3 regions of the Mesorhizobium sp. WSM4846 genome follow, and region 3 is predicted to be linked to each of the others. Evidence: predicted binding sites of a transcription regulator. Region 3 holds the regulator's gene; each other region holds the start of a gene.
What was found. The regulator LexA, encoded in region 3, represses DNA repair genes until DNA is damaged. The targets are predictions, from matches to a motif close to TGTTCNNNNTGTGTTCNG.
Positions count from the first base shown of each region.

Region 1 (5,127 bases), on a different contig from region 3:
TTCAGCGTGTCGAGCAGGCGCGCATTGTCGCGCTGGTGCAGGCCGATCGACGGCTCGTCCAGCACATAGAGCACGCCGGTGAGGCCGGAGCCGATCTGCGAGGCCAGCCGAATGCGCTGGCTCTCGCCGCCCGACAGCGTGCCGGAATTGCGCGACAGCGTCAGGTAGTCGAGCCCGACATCGTTGAGGAAGCGCAGCCGCTCGCGGATTTCCTTGAGCACGCGCACCGCGATCTCGTTCTGCTTGTCGCTGAGTGCGGCGGGCAGCTCGGTGAACCATTGGTCGGCCTTGCGGATCGACAGCTCGGTGACCTCGCCGATGTGCTTGCCGGCAATCTTCACCGCCAGCGCTTCCGGCTTCAGCCGGTAGCCGCGGCAGGCCGGGCAAGGCGTGGCCGACATGAAGCGCTCGATCTCCTCGCGCATCCAGGCAGATTCGGTTTCCTTCCACCGCCGTTCGAGATTGGGGATCACGCCTTCGAAGGTCTTTGTCGTCTGGTAGGAGCGCAGCCCGTCATCATACTGGAAAGTGACCTCGCGCTCGCCGGTGCCGTGCAGGATGGCTCGCTTTGCCTCTTCGGTCAGGTCCCGGAACTTGTCCCCGAGCTTGAAGCCATAAGCCTTGCCCAGCGCCTCGAGCGTCTGCACGTAATAGGGTGAGGTCGATTTCGCCCATGGGCTGACGGCGCCGGCGCGCAGCGACAGATTGTCGTCGGGCACGATCAGGCTGGCGTCGATGGCGCGCTGGCTGCCGAGGCCGTCGCAGGTCGGGCAGGCGCCGAACGGGTTGTTGAAGGAAAACAGCCTGGGCTCGATCTCGGGAATGGTGAAGCCTGACACCGGGCAGGCGAATTTTTCGGAGAACAGGATGCGCTCATGCGTCTCATTCTTCGATTTGTTGACCGAATCCTCGCCGGTCTGGCTGGCGTCGAGCGGCCGGTCGGCGAATTCGGCCACCGCCAGCCCGTCGGCGAGCTTCAGCGCGGTCTCGATGGAATCGGCAAGCCGCGTCGCCAGATCGCCGCGCACGACGATGCGGTCGACGACGACGTCGAGGTCATGCTTGTACTTCTTGTCCAGCGCCGGCACGTCGGCGATTTCGTAAAAGACACCGTCGACCTTGACGCGCTGAAAACCCTTTTTCTGCAGCTCCAGCAGTTCCTTGCGGTATTCGCCTTTGCGGCCTCGCACCATCGGCGCCAGGATGAACAGACGCGTGCCTTCCTCGACCGCCAGCACGCGGTCGACCATCTGCGACACCGTCTGGCTCTCGATCGGCAGGCCGGTGGCCGGCGAATAGGGGATGCCGACGCGCGCGAACAGCAGCCGCATGTAGTCGTAGATCTCGGTGACGGTGCCAACCGTCGAGCGCGGGTTCTTCGACGTGGTCTTCTGCTCGATGGAGATGGCCGGCGACAAGCCGTCGATCTGGTCGACATCAGGCTTCTGCATCATTTCGAGGAACTGCCGCGCATAGGCCGACAGGCTCTCGACGTAGCGGCGCTGGCCCTCGGCATAGATGGTGTCGAAGGCGAGCGACGACTTGCCTGACCCCGACAGCCCGGTCATGACGATCAGGCTGTCACGCGGCAGGTCGAGATCGACATTCTTCAGATTGTGTTCGCGCGCCCCGCGAATGGAAAGATATTTATGGTCGGCCATCGCCGGTCGCCGCCTCAGATCTGGAATCTCGTGGGATGGCGGGTTGTCCCAGCCATCCCCTATGTAGGTAATTTCGCCACCGTTTCGAGAGAACTCTCGACCAAGCCTTTAACCGTCTTTCGCGCGGGCGAGCAAGCGGAAAGAACAAAGGCCGAACACGCTCCTGACAAATGCGTTCATGTAATCCACAGCCGACGTCGCGCTGCTCAAAACGGATGCAAAGTTCGGATTCGCCACACAAGCGATCACGTTTTTGGTAAATCGGCTATCCAACTGTTGACGTCTCGGACTCAGGGGGGCAGACTCCAAACGTCAACCGAAGCCGACCGTCTTTCGATGGCCTCGCCGCCCCAAGGCGGCCTGCGAGACGCCGCAGGCTTTGCGATATGCGCTTCGGACGACACCAGTCGCAATGGACAGAAAAGGAGAGCAAAGGAATGACTCCACCGGACAGTCCCTTGAGGCTCCACGTGTCGCTGGAGCCCCGGCAGGCATAAGTGCCAGGGCTAGGCGTTTTGCGCCGCCCGACAAACCGTGACCTGCCGATCCCATTAAAATCAGAGACTACTAGTCGGATCGTCGGCTGAATGCCGCGAAGCATCCGAAATCAAAAGCCGGCAGTGTACTCCCGGCAAGTTTGGATTTCAGATCCAAAAAAGCCCCGACCGTTTGCGGAAGCAGCGGCGGGGCTGTTCGTTTCAGAGCCGCAGCGATGAAGGCCGATGGAGGTGTCCTATCACCGGGGGGCCTTCATCGAGCCCGCGCCGACATCGAAGGTTATGCTGCCGGAAATCCAGACATCGGTATCGCCGATCTTGAACTGGCCGTTGCTGGACACGGCCTCGTCGGGTTCGGCACCGGCTTGGCGATGCGATAGTCGTTGGTCACACCGGGCAGCGTGCCGTTCTGCGAAGGCGGTGAACTGTCTTCGGCGAACGCCGCGCCGGAGGTCATCGCCGCGACGGCGATACCGATAATCAGCCGGTTCAAGCAAATGCGTGAGATCTCAGACATCGGCGGACTGTATCGCCGCACTCTGGCCGAAGCAAGACCGGTGGCGATCAAACTGGCCGAACGGCTTGGCGGCTTTCGCTCTTTGGCGCTTTCAAGCCGCCTGTTTGCGCGTGTCAAAAACATGGTCGACAAGGCCCCATGTCTTTGCGTCCGCGGCGGTCATGAAATGATCGCGGTCGAGCGTGCGTTCGACTTCTTCGAACGTGCGACCACAGTGGTGCGCGTAAAGCTCGGTCATGCGCCGCTTGGTCCTGAGGATGCCTTCGGCGTGGCGCTGGATATCGGAGGCCTGGCCCTGGAAACCGCCTGACGGCTGGTGCAGCAGGATGCTGGCGTTGGGCAGCGCGATGCGTCGCCCCGGTGTGCCGGCCATCAGCAGGAACGAGGCCATCGAGGCGGCAAAGCCCATGCAGACGGTGGATACCGGACTGCTTATATACTGCATCGTGTCGTAGATGGCGAAACCGCTGGTCACCACGCCGCCCGGCGAATTGATGTAGAGGGAAATCTCCTTATCGGGATTGTCGGATTCCAGCGACAGGAGTTGGGCACAGACCAGCGCCGACACATTGTCGTCGATCGGACCGTTGATGAAGACGATGCGCTCGCGCAGCAGCCGCGAAAAAATGTCGAAGGCGCGTTCGCCGCGGCTCGACTGCTCGATCACCATCGGCACCAGATTGGCAAAACCGCTCATCGCTTTTTCTCCGTTGTGCTGCTCAGGCCGCGCGCAGGGAGAGGCGAGGCGTGTTTGCGGCTATGGTCTGTCTGGGGCTGTGTGCGTTGAGCGAAAGCCTGCAACCGGCGCCGGCAATTGCAGGCGTGGCTACTCGCGCAAATCCGTTGTGGACGATGCGCAGATGGGTGCCGCCCGACACAGTGCGGTCGAGCGTGAAGGTGACGATACTGTCCAGCGGCCTGGTGAGCGGATCCGCTGTATTGCCAGGCGCCGGCCGCTCCCGCCAGGAGTAACGCAGCAGGCGTTCGGGCTCGGCGTCCAGGATTTCGCACTCGATCGGTGCATCCGGCCTGGCAAAGGCAAAGCGGCCGCCGATCTCCGGCTTGATGTCGTTCGGCATCATCCAGGCCGCGAGCAGGTCCGGCACAGTGAGCGCCCGCCACACTTTTTCCGGCGGCTCTGGAAGCTCGCACTCGAACTCGATTGAATCTGCGGTCATGTCTGAATGCTGTTTTGCCGTCATTGGTCCATATCCTTCAAAACCGCCTTGAGCCGTTCGATACGCTCGGGCCAGAACGCACGGTAGCGCTCGATCCAGCCGAGCAGTGGGTCAAGCCCTTGCGGATCGGCGCGATAATAGGCGTTGCGGCCGGCTCGCCGCTCGGCCACCAGGCCGGCGCCGCGCAGCACTGCGAGATGCTGCGACACGGCCGGTTGCGACACGCTCAGGCCGCTGCGCAGTTCCGATACCGTCATCTCGCCGGCGGCGAGCCGTTCGTAGACGGCGCGGCGCGTCGGGTCGGCAAGCGCTCGAAAAATCTCGGCTTCGATCATGCCGGAAGCATAAGTCTACGCTTATTGATTTGGCAAGCAGTCTTTTCGCGCCCATATGGAACGGTACGGCGGAACCCATCGATTGCTGACATTCCTTGACAAAACGGATTGATGGTTATAGAACGAAAAGAGAACAAAAACCTTGTGGGAAAAGCCAGCCACGGCAGGCGGGGAATGTCCGCAGTCTATAAGGTGAGAGCGAGAAAATTTGTTTCGGATGAGCGCGGAGAAGTATCATGGCGGGTAGCGTCAACAAGGTCATTCTGGTGGGCAATCTCGGGGCGGACCCGGAAATCCGCCGTTTGAATTCGGGTGAGCCGGTCGTCAATATCCGCGTCGCCACGTCGGAAAGCTGGCGCGACAAGACTTCCGGCGAGCGCAAGGAAAAGACCGAGTGGCACAATGTCGTGATCTTCAACGAGCAGCTCGCCAAGGTCGCCGAGCAGTATCTGAAGAAGGGTGCCAAGGTTTATGTCGAGGGCCAGTTGCAGACGCGCAAATGGCAGGACCAGACCGGCAATGACCGCTACACGACCGAAATCGTGCTGCAGAAATTCCGTGGGGAACTGCAGATGCTCGACGCACGCGGGCAGGGCGAGGGCGGTCAGGTCGGCAGCTATGCCGGTGGCGGCAGCAGCCGCGGTTCCGATTTCGGCCAGTCCGGCCCGGGCGAGAGTCTCAATCGCGGCGGCGGCGGCAACAAGGGTGGCGGCGGTTCGTCGCGCGAACTCGACGACGAAATTCCGTTCTGATCGCTTGGAGCGAGCGGCTCTGCGCGAGCTGACAGCCAGCTATTTGAGGCCACGCATTGGCGTCCCGAAAATCTGTCTTGGATTTTCGGGACGTTGTGCGTTTGAGCGGTGTGCGGTGAAAGGACGTATCAGGTGAAAGCACGCGTCAAATGGGTCGAAGAGCGCACTTTCGTCGGCGAGTCCGGCA
Region 1 is NZ_JBVVPZ010000020.1:62,739-67,865, reverse strand. It holds gene uvrA (excinuclease ABC subunit UvrA) at 1-1,661, opposite strand, end outside; gene AC0L15_RS18135 (hypothetical protein) at 2,439-2,675, opposite strand; gene AC0L15_RS18130 (ATP-dependent Clp protease proteolytic subunit) at 2,767-3,372, opposite strand; gene AC0L15_RS18125 (SRPBCC family protein) at 3,395-3,877, opposite strand; gene AC0L15_RS18120 (ArsR/SmtB family transcription factor) at 3,874-4,188, opposite strand; gene AC0L15_RS18115 (single-stranded DNA-binding protein) at 4,425-4,940, shown strand; gene AC0L15_RS18110 (OsmC family protein) at 5,073-5,127, shown strand, end outside.
Region 1: uvrA (excinuclease ABC subunit UvrA) is a predicted target of LexA. The motif match lies at 1,802-1,819, and genes of this name have one in related genera.

Region 2 (5,127 bases), on a different contig from region 3:
TCGACGTGAAGTTGATGATCGAGCCGCCGCCGGCGCGCTTCATGCCCGGCGCCACCGCCTGTGCGGAGAAGAAATGCGGGCGCAGGTTGACCGCCTGGTTGTTGTCCCAGAACTCCACGGTGACGTCTTCCACCGCGTGGCGATCGTCAAGTGCCGCATTGTTGACCAGCACGGTGACGTCGCCATGCGCCTCTGCCGCCCTGGCGGCCGAAGCCCGCATCGCCTCGACGTCGCGTATGTCGGTCTTGAGATAGAGGGGGCGGCGGCCGAGATCCTTTTCGATGCGGTCGGCCAGCGCCAGGCTCGGGTCGTCGGCGATGTCGATGAAGGCGACCTTTGCCCCCTGGCGGGCAAAACCCTCGGTCAGCGCCGCGCCGATGCCGGAGCCGCCGCCGGTAATCAGCACCGAAGCGCCCTCAAGGTCGGCAAAGCGCGCCGATGGCATCATTTTTTTCTCCCTGCGCATGACCCCGAAAATCGATTTCGATTTTCGGAAGGATCATGCGCAAAATCAAAGTGCTACAGCGTCGTTTGCGCATCCAGAAGGACGCGCTTCGCCGTAGGCTCGGTCGGCGCGCATCCTAGCCAGACCGGTCGGGGGAGCAAGGGGAAAACGCAAATTCGCGGGCTTATGTCTGACAAGTCGCTCGTCAGCCGAACAGGAATCGTTGCGGCCGGCGCAGCCGAACTGGGCAAGGCGCTCCGCCTGCGCCTCAGCTACGCCCAGCAGGCAATCTTCAAAATGTCGCGATTGGCAGATGACCGGGGAGGTTGTAAGGGCAAGCAGCCCATCCGATCCGCCGGAGATCCGCCATGCCTTTGAAAATCGCTGTCCAGATGGACCACATTTCCACCGTCTCGATTGCCGGCGACACGTCGTTTGCGCTGTCGCTGGAAGCGCAGCGGCGCGGCCACCAGTTGTTCCATTATACGCCGGACCGGCTGTCGCTGCGCGACGGCAAGGTGTTTGCCGGCGTCGAGGAAATGCAGGTCCGCGACGAGAAGGGCAATCACTATTCGCTCGGCGAGAAAGTGCGCACCGACCTGTCGGAGATGGACGTCGTCCTGCTCAGGCAGGACCCGCCGTTCGACATGAACTACATCACCACGACGCATATGCTGGAGTGCATCCATCCCAGGACGCTGGTGGTCAACGACCCGGCCTGGGTGCGCAACAGCCCGGAAAAGATCTTCGTCACCGAGTTTCCCGACCTGATGCCGGAAACGCTGATCACCAAGGACAGCCAGGAGGTTGCCGCCTTCCGCAAGGAGTTCGGCGACATCATCGTCAAGCCGCTCTACGGCAATGGCGGCGCCGGCATCTTCCACCTGCACGAGGCCGATCGCAATCTCGCCTCGCTGCTCGAAATGTTCGGCCAGATGTTCCGCGAGCCCTACATCGTTCAGCGTTATCTGAAGGAGGTGCGAGCCGGCGACAAGCGCATCATCCTGATCGACGGCGAGCCGGTCGGCGCCATCAACCGGGTGCCGGCCGAGACTGATTCCCGCTCCAACATGCATGTCGGCGGCCGCGCCGAAAAAACGGAACTAACGGAGCGCGAACGCGAGATCTGCGCCCGCATCGGCCCGTCGCTGAAGGAGCGCGGCTTTATCCTCGTCGGCATCGACGTGATCGGCGACTACATGACCGAGATCAACGTGACGTCGCCGACCGGCGTGCGCGAGGTGCAGCGTTTTGGTGGCGCCGATATCGCCAGCCTGTTCTGGGATGCGGTCGAGGACAAACGCAAGTAGCGTCCATGCTTGGCGGAACTGCGGGGTTCCGGTCCGTAGCCGATGCGATGCCATCAAGGCACAACGTTCGATTGTTCCCGTAATGTTCTTGCCTTTGCCCAAAATCTGTGGTTGTCTCGGATGACGCCGTTCGCGGCATGATCGCATGGGCTTCGGGCGAGCCCATGTCCGGGGGCAGAAAAATGGTTGCGCGGGTCCGCACGGTCGCTTTCCAGGGCATCGAGGCCGTGCCGGTCGATGTGCAGGTGATGATCGCGCCCGGCAAGGTCAACATGCACATCGTCGGGCTCGGCGACAAGGCGGTGGCCGAAAGCCGGGAGCGGGTGCAGGCGGCGCTGCACGCATCGGGCCTGTCGATGCCGTCGAAGAAGGTCACCGTCAATCTGGCGCCTGCCGACCTGCCCAAGGAAGGCAGCCATTACGATTTGCCGATCGCGCTTGGCCTGATGGCGGCGCTTGGCGCCATTCCAGGCGACATGCTGGCCGGCTATGTCGTGCTTGGCGAACTGTCGCTCGACGGCACCATCGCCGCGGTGGCCGGCGCGCTGCCGGCGGCGATCGGCGCCAATGCCGAAGGCAAGGGCCTGATCTGCCCTTTCGCCTGCGGCCCGGAAGCGGCGTGGGCCGGCAAGGATTTCGACATCCTGGCGCCGCGCAGCCTGATCGCCATCGCCAATCATTTTCGCGGCACGCAGGTGCTGTCGCGGCCGGAGGCCGGCATCCATGCCTCGGCGCGCGACCTGCCGGATCTTGCCGACATCAAAGGCCAGGAGACCGCCAAGCGGGCACTCGAAGTGGCGGCGGCCGGCGGCCATAACATGCTGATGATCGGTCCGCCAGGATCGGGAAAATCGATGCTGGCGCAGCGGCTGCCGTCGATCCTGCCCCCGCTGGCGCCGCGGGAATTGCTCGAAGTCTCGATGATCGCCTCGGTGGCAGGCGAGCTTGCCGAAGGCAAGCTGACCGACCGGCGGCCGTTCCGCGCGCCGCACCATTCGGCCTCGATGGCGGCGCTGGTCGGCGGCGGCCTGCGCGTGCGGCCGGGCGAGGCCTCGCTGGCCCATCACGGCGTGCTGTTCCTCGACGAGTTTCCCGAATTCTCGCCGCAGGCGCTAGATGCGCTGCGCCAGCCGCTGGAGACCGGCGACTGCATGATCGCCCGCGCCAATCATCGCGTCACCTATCCGGCGCGCATCCAACTGGTCGCGGCGATGAACCCGTGCCGCTGCGGCATGGCTGGCGAGCCGGGCTATCGCTGCCTGCGCGGCGATCGTTGCCGCACCGACTACCAGGCGCGCATTTCCGGCCCGCTGCTCGACCGCATCGATCTCCGGATCGAGGTGCCGGCGGTCTCGGCCAGCGATCTGATCCGGCCGGACCGGGCGGAGAAGAGTGCCGATGTGGCGCTGCGCGTGGCCCGCGCCCGGACAACCCAGCGCGAACGTTTCGAGCGGCTCGGCGCGACCTCCGTCACCACCAACGCGCACTGCTCACCCTCTGTTATCGAGGAGATCGCGATGCCGGATGCATCAGGCCTGTCGCTGCTCAGGGATGCCAGCGAAAAGCTTGGCTTTTCAGCGCGGGCCTATCACCGGGTGCTGAAGGTGGCGCGGACGCTGGCCGATCTCGAGGCCAGCGAGACGGTCGGCCGCATCCATCTGGCCGAGGCGATTTCGTACCGCATGAGTTCGGAGCGAATGGCGCAGGCGGCGTGACGTTCCCCTCCCCCGTGAGGGAGGGAGGGTGACCGGCCCGGCCCGCAGGAACTCGACGGTCTGAGCTACGCGGCCCGATCGTAGTGGCCAATGATTTCCGCGGCAGCTACTTAACCGGAATCATGAGATGTGCGTAGGGAGTGCCCGCCCACATCACATATGGCCTGGACGTGTCAGGTTTGGGGTCAGCCGGATAGCCCTGCATCATGTCCGTTGCGTTGACGATCATCACGTGCGGTCCGGTCTCCACCCAATTGTTGCCTTCCTCGGGCTTCGTCGCATAAGGATCGGTGTTGCTGCCATCGGTGCCGCCGGCCAGCATATACATGAAGCCGACCTTGCCCTTGGGCGGTTCCTTTTTTCCAATCCACGCCATCGCCCATTCCATCGCGTTGGCATCGCCACACATTGGATCCGGGCCAGGTGTGGCCGGGTTGTCCGGCATGCACCAGAAGCCGTTTGTGCCCTCGCGCAGTGTGCGCATTGCACCCTTCTCATCCATAGCGTGGATCGCAGCGCCGCTTGCTACAGCGGGGGGTGCGGCGGATTCAGCGCTCTTGATCATCGCAGCGTCATCGGCGGTTGCGCCTTGCATCGCAACCAAACTGCCCGCTGCCACAAGGGCAGCGACCGTCAGAAGCCGTGTCATGGCCGTTCTCCGGTTTTGAGTTCTTGTGCATGATGTCGGACGCACGGCCTCCCAGAGCCGTTTGTCGGTGGTTAAATCGTAGCAGATCGCGTGCACCGGGACAACGATGTTTTAGCAATTGCTAATATCTGTCGGGTTATACTAGAACTCTATGCGCGCTAGCGAGGGTCTTTCCTTCGCCTTCAGCTCCAGCCGCCGCGCGTGCAGCACCGGTTCGGTGTAGCCGTTGGGCTGGACGCGGCCCTTGAAGACCAGGTCGCAGGCGGCGAGGAAGGCGATCGACTTGTCGAAGTCGGGCGCCATCGGCCGGTAGAGCGGATCGCCTGCGTTCTGGCGGTCGACGACGCCGGCCATGCGCTTCATCGTCTCCATAACCTGGTCTGAGGTGCACACGCCGTGATGCAGCCAGTTGGCGATGTGCTGCGAGGAGATGCGCAGCGTCGCGCGGTCCTCCATCAGACCAACGTCATTGATGTCAGGCACTTTCGAGCAGCCGACGCCCTGGTCGATCCAACGCACGACATAGCCCAGTATGCCTTGCGCGTTGTTGTCGAGCTCGTTCTGGACCTCCTCCGGCGACCAGTTCGGCCGCACCGCTACCGGCACCGACAAGATGTCGTCGAGCTTTGCCTTGGGGCGGCTCTTCAGCGCCGCCTGCACAGCGTCGACGTCGACCTTGTGGTAGTGGGTGGCGTGCAGCGTCGCCGCTGTCGGCGAGGGCACCCAGGCGGTGTTGGCGCCGGCCCTGGGATGGGCGATCTTTTCCGCCAGCATCGCCGCCATCAGATCGGGCATCGCCCACATGCCCTTGCCGATCTGGGCGCGGCCGGCCAGCCCGCATTCCAGCCCGGTGTCGACGTTCCAGGCTTCGTAGGCGGCAATCCAGGCGGCCTGCTTCATGTCGCCCTTGCGGATCATCGGGCCGGCTTCCATCGAGGTGTGGATCTCGTCGCCGGTGCGGTCGAGGAAACCGGTGTTGATGAAGACGACGCGATCCTTGGCGGCGCG
Region 2 is NZ_JBVVPZ010000013.1:95,662-100,788, reverse strand. It holds gene AC0L15_RS13940 (SDR family NAD(P)-dependent oxidoreductase) at 1-448, opposite strand, end outside; gene gshB (glutathione synthase) at 814-1,755, shown strand; gene AC0L15_RS13930 (YifB family Mg chelatase-like AAA ATPase) at 1,938-3,470, shown strand; gene AC0L15_RS13925 (hypothetical protein) at 3,577-4,119, opposite strand; gene AC0L15_RS13920 (malate synthase G) at 4,261-5,127, opposite strand, start outside.
Region 2: AC0L15_RS13930 (YifB family Mg chelatase-like AAA ATPase) is a predicted target of LexA. The motif match lies at 1,828-1,845, and genes of this name have one in related genera.

Region 3 (5,127 bases):
CTGCCCGAAAATCGGAATCGATGTTCGGAGAGCATGATGCATAGATATAAAGCGTTAGAATGTACTTTGTGCGTTCAAACGGACGCACGTCGCTCCAGGGTGACCTGACGATGTCGGCCGCCCTCACCCATCTTGGCGCGGAAGGCGAAGCCAATATGGTCGATGTCGGCGACAAGGCGGAGACGACCCGCACGGCAATCGCCGAAGGTCTTGTCTCGATGCGGCCCGAAACGCTGAAAATGATTCTCGACGGCGATGCCAAGAAAGGCGACGTGCTGGGCACGGCGCGCATCGCCGGCATCATGGCGGCCAAGAGGACGCATGAGCTGATCCCGCTCTGCCATCCGCTGCTGTTGACCAAGATATCGGTAGACATCGAACCGGACGCGAAGCTGCCCGGCCTGAAGGTCACGGCGCTGGCCCGCGTCACCGGAAAGACCGGCGTCGAGATGGAAGCGCTGACCGCCGTCTCGGTCGCCTGCCTGACCATCTATGATATGGCCAAGGCGGTCGATCGCGGCATGGCGATCTCCGGCATCAGGCTGGTGGAAAAGACCGGCGGCAAATCCGGCGACTACAAGGCGGATGCCCAGGGGGCAGGCCAATAATGGCGCTGCTTGCGGTCGCCGAGGCGCTCGAGCGCCTGCTTGCGGATGCTGCGCCCTTGCAGGCTGAAAGCGTCGCCCTGATGGACGCCGCCGACCGCGTGCTGGCGGGGCCGCTCATGGCGCTCCGCACCCAGCCGCCATTCAACGCGTCGGCCATGGACGGCTATGCCGTGCGGGCCGACGATGTCGCGTCCGTGCCCGCGAGACTTTCGGTGATCGGCATGGCGCCGGCCGGACGCGGCTTTGCCGGGACAGTCGGCCCGGCGCAGGCCGTGCGCATCTTCACCGGCGCGCCGCTTCCCGCAGGCGCCGACACCATTGTCATCCAGGAGAATGTCCGCGACCTCGGCGGCGGCATGATCGAAGTGACCGCGCCGACGGTTGAAGGCCGCAACATCCGCCGCCTCGGGCTCGATTTCTCGAAGGGCGACTTGCTGCTGGAGAAAGGCCGCCTGCTTGATCCGGCGGCATTGTCGCTGGCGGCGTCGGCCAACCATCAGCAGGTCAGCGTGGTGAAACGGCCGCTGGTCGCCATCATCGCTACCGGCGACGAATTGCTGCCGCCGGGCAGCGACCTTGGCCCCGACCAGATCATCTCCTCCAATGCCTATGGCGTCGCCGCCGCGGCCCGCTTGGTCGGCGCCAGCGCACTCGATCTCGGTATCGCCGCCGACCGCAAGGAGGCGATCGCCGCGCTGGTGACGAAAGCCGTCGACGCAGGCGCCGAAATCATCGTCACGCTGGGCGGCGCCTCGGTCGGTGACCACGACCTCGTCCATGACGTGCTGACCGGTGAAGGCATGGCGCTCGATTTCTGGAAAATCGCCATGCGGCCCGGCAAGCCACTGATGTTCGGGCGGCTGGGCGACATCCGCTGCATCGGCCTGCCCGGCAATCCGGTGGCCAGCCTGGTCTGCACGCAACTCTTTCTGAAGCCGCTGCTGGCGCGGCTCGGCGGCCGCGCTTTTCGCCAGGACATGCGTCAGGCGCGGCTTGGCGCCGCCATGCCGGCCAACGATCTCAGACAGGACTATGTACGCGCGGTGGTGAAGGAAGAAGCCGGCACGCTTGAGGCAACGCCGTTCAGTATCCAGGATTCCTCGATGCTCAGAATGCTGGCCGACGCCAACGGACTGGTCGTGCGCGAGCCATTCGCTCCCGCGGCCGCAGCGGGCACCGCCTGCAGCGTGCTGATGCTACGCTGAACAAAGCGTCAACACATTCATTAAACTTTAAATGGTTGCGGAACACAACTGGAACAGATAGTGTTTGTTCTGGGTTTGTTTTTCTGATTCTGTTGGGGGTCGCGATGCTGACACGCAAACAACATGAACTGCTGATGTTCATCCACGAGCGGCTGAAGGAAAGCGGCATTCCGCCCTCGTTCGACGAGATGAAGGAAGCGCTCGACCTCGCCTCCAAATCGGGGATCCACCGGCTGATCACGGCGCTGGAGGAACGCGGTTTCATTCGCCGCCTGCCCAACCGCGCCCGCGCGCTGGAGGTGCTGCGCCTGCCCGATTCGATCGCGCCGGGCCTCAATGCGGCGCGCAAATTCTCGCCGAGCGTCATTCAAGGCAGCCTTGGGCAAGGCGGCCTTGGACAGGGCGGCCTCGGACGGCAGATCAAGCCGGCGCCTTCGCGCATGCGTGCGGCCGGCAATGACGACGACGTCGTTGCCACTGTCTCCATACCGGTGATGGGCCGCATCGCTGCCGGTGTGCCGATCGACGCCATCCAGCACCAGACGCATTCGATCTCGGTGCCACCGGACATGATCACCGGCGGCACGCACTACGCGCTGGAGGTCAAGGGAGATTCGATGATCGAGGCCGGCATCTTCGACGGCGACACGGTCATCATCCGCAACGCCGACACCGCCCAGCCTGGCGAGATCATTGTCGCTCTGGTCGACGAGGAGGAAGCGACGCTGAAGCGTTTCCGCCGCAAAGGTGCCTCGATCGCACTGGAAGCCGCCAATCCGGCCTACGAGACGCGCATCTTCGGGCCGGACCGGGTCAAGGTGCAGGGCAAGCTCGTCGGACTGATCCGGCGTTACTGAACGGCAGGCTTCCTGGGTTTCTCGGCCCTGCGGTATGGCGGCAGGCCCCTCGCCTCGCGCGAAAACCGCCGCTGCTCATGCCAAGGCCTATATGGCTGTCTGACGGCAAAACGGATTTCTGCGGGCGTCGTCGCCGATAGCGGATCGAAGAAGACGGCGGCACTGCCCATGCGAGCGAGCTGCCGTTTGGTGACGACGAGAACCAGCGGGTTGCGGCAGGGTTTGTAATAGGCTGTGGCATCGTCGATGACGATCAAATCCGCAAAGGCACAGGCCGGCCGCGCGGTTTTACGGTTGTCGGCGAGCGCGATGAGCGCGCCGGACGGATGCCGGGCCAGGCATAGGCCGGCAGTGCAGGTGAAAGGCGCTCCCGGCGGCAGGTCGGCCGGATCGGCGATGTCGAACCGCACATCTCCTTTTTCGAATGTCTCCGGCTCGACGATCGTTGTTGAAACCAGCGCATGTTTCCAGTTGTCGGTGGTGAATTCGTTCGAACGCACCCGGTTGACGGCAAGTTCGCCGCCGCCGATCGGCAGTGCCACCAGATGCGCATCCTCCGAGATCAGCACGTCGGGGGTGCGCGTCTCGGAAATCGTCAGCAGGCCGGCGAGCGCAAAGGGAAGTGCCGCAAGCCGCAGCCACGTCGTCGCCATCGTGGATATGACCAGGGCGACCGTCACCAGCAGAACCGATTGCAACGAAATCAGGCCGACTGCATCGACCGGCGAACGCTCCGAGATCCATCCCGAAATTGCAATCATCGCCGTCAGGCCCTTGCCCATCATGTAGAGGAAAGGGCCGTCGAGGCCGAAAGGCATTGCCAAGGCGCTGAGGACGGCCAGGAACATGACGATCGTGACGATCGGCATGACCGCCAGATTGGCGAACAGGCTGAGCGGCGAGACGCGCTGGAAGTGCCAGATGGCGAAGAGCGCGGTGGCGCTGCCGGCAATGATGGAGGTCATTGCGATGGTGCCTGCCCCAGCGACGAGCTTGCGCGTGACGAAAGCGGCCGGTGACCGTCGCTGTCGCGGCGCCTTGGCCTTGTCGGCACGAAAGTCGGACCAACTGGCATAGGCGCCCACGAGAGCCGCAGTCGCAGCGAAGGACATCTGGAAGCTTGGGCCGACCACCTCGTGCGGCGACACGACGATGACGGCGATGGCCGAAATCGCCAGGTTGCGCATGGTGAGTGCCGCCCGGTCGAACAGCACGGCGACAAGCATTACCGCCAGCATGATGAAGCTGCGTTCAGCCGCGACCACGATACCGGAGAAAATCAGATAGGCAGCGATGGAGACGAGTGCGGCAGCAGCCGCATATTTCTTGACCGGCCGGCGCGACGAAAAGTCGGGAAACAGCGCAAAGGCGCTGCGCAGCAATCCCATGACGGTGCCGGCGACAAGCGCCATGTGCAGGCCGGAAATGGAGATGATGTGGTAGATGCCGGTGCGCCGCATCGATTCGTTTATCTCTTCGGGGATGCCGGCACGCACGCCGACGATCAGCGCAGCGGCAATCTCCCCCTCGGCACCACCGATGCTGTCCCTGATATGGTCGGCGATGGTTTCGCGTGCCTTCTCGATCGACGAAGAAAGGCGTGCGGTTAACGGTGCATCTTCGGAGACGACGATCTTTGGACTGCCGAGGAAAAAGCCACTGGCACCGATACCGGCGAAATAGCTGTCAAAGGAAAAGTCAAAGCTGTCCGGTCTGACCGGGCCAGTCGGAGGCAGAAGCCTCACATAGCCGGTTGCCACCGAGCCTGCGGTCATCTCAGCGGGAATCTTGCGTGCCGACATCCTGACACGTTCGGGTGCATAACGCAGTGTCGGCCGGGCGGTCGACATCACGTCGATGGTCAGCCTGATCCGGCCGTTTGCCATCTGGTCGAGCCTGACGACACGGCCGGTCAGCCGGGTCTGGATTTCCGAACCGAGCATCTTCGTTCCGGCGCGCCAGGTTTCAACCTTGGCGGCGAGCACACCAAGCGCGCACAGCAACGCTGCCATGCAGCACAGGTGCGTTTTGCGGCGTGAGCGCGTGACGGCCGCACACAATGCCGTGAGGACCACGACGGCAATCGGCTGGGCAAAGTCCGGTTCGACGGCAAGCGAAAAATAGACGATCACCCCGCATGCCAGAAAAACCGGCACCAGCAGGAAGGCGACGCCGCGGTCGAGTTCCAGGCCGGCTGCGGAGGCCACGCTGTTGCGGACACCGGATGGTGAAAGATGGCTGAGCAGTCGGCGAAAACGAATGACAGGGCCGGGTGCTGGAGCCGGTATCGGTGCGGAGCGGTCCGGCGAAAGAGGCTGGATGCCCGGGGGCGACGCCGGCAGCGAAACGGGTAACGGCTCAGCGTCGGCGAACAGCGATCGTTCGCTGACGCTTGCGTTCGCGCCCTCGCTCTCGTCCACGCCGCGGCCTGGTCCAGCCATAGGGTTCGCCCCTTGC
Region 3 is NZ_JBVVPZ010000015.1:13,223-18,349, reverse strand. It holds gene trpC (indole-3-glycerol phosphate synthase TrpC) at 1-44, shown strand, start outside; gene moaC (cyclic pyranopterin monophosphate synthase MoaC) at 111-608, shown strand; gene AC0L15_RS14810 (molybdopterin molybdotransferase MoeA) at 608-1,813, shown strand; gene lexA (transcriptional repressor LexA) at 1,918-2,670, shown strand; gene AC0L15_RS14800 (ComEC/Rec2 family competence protein) at 2,664-5,111, opposite strand.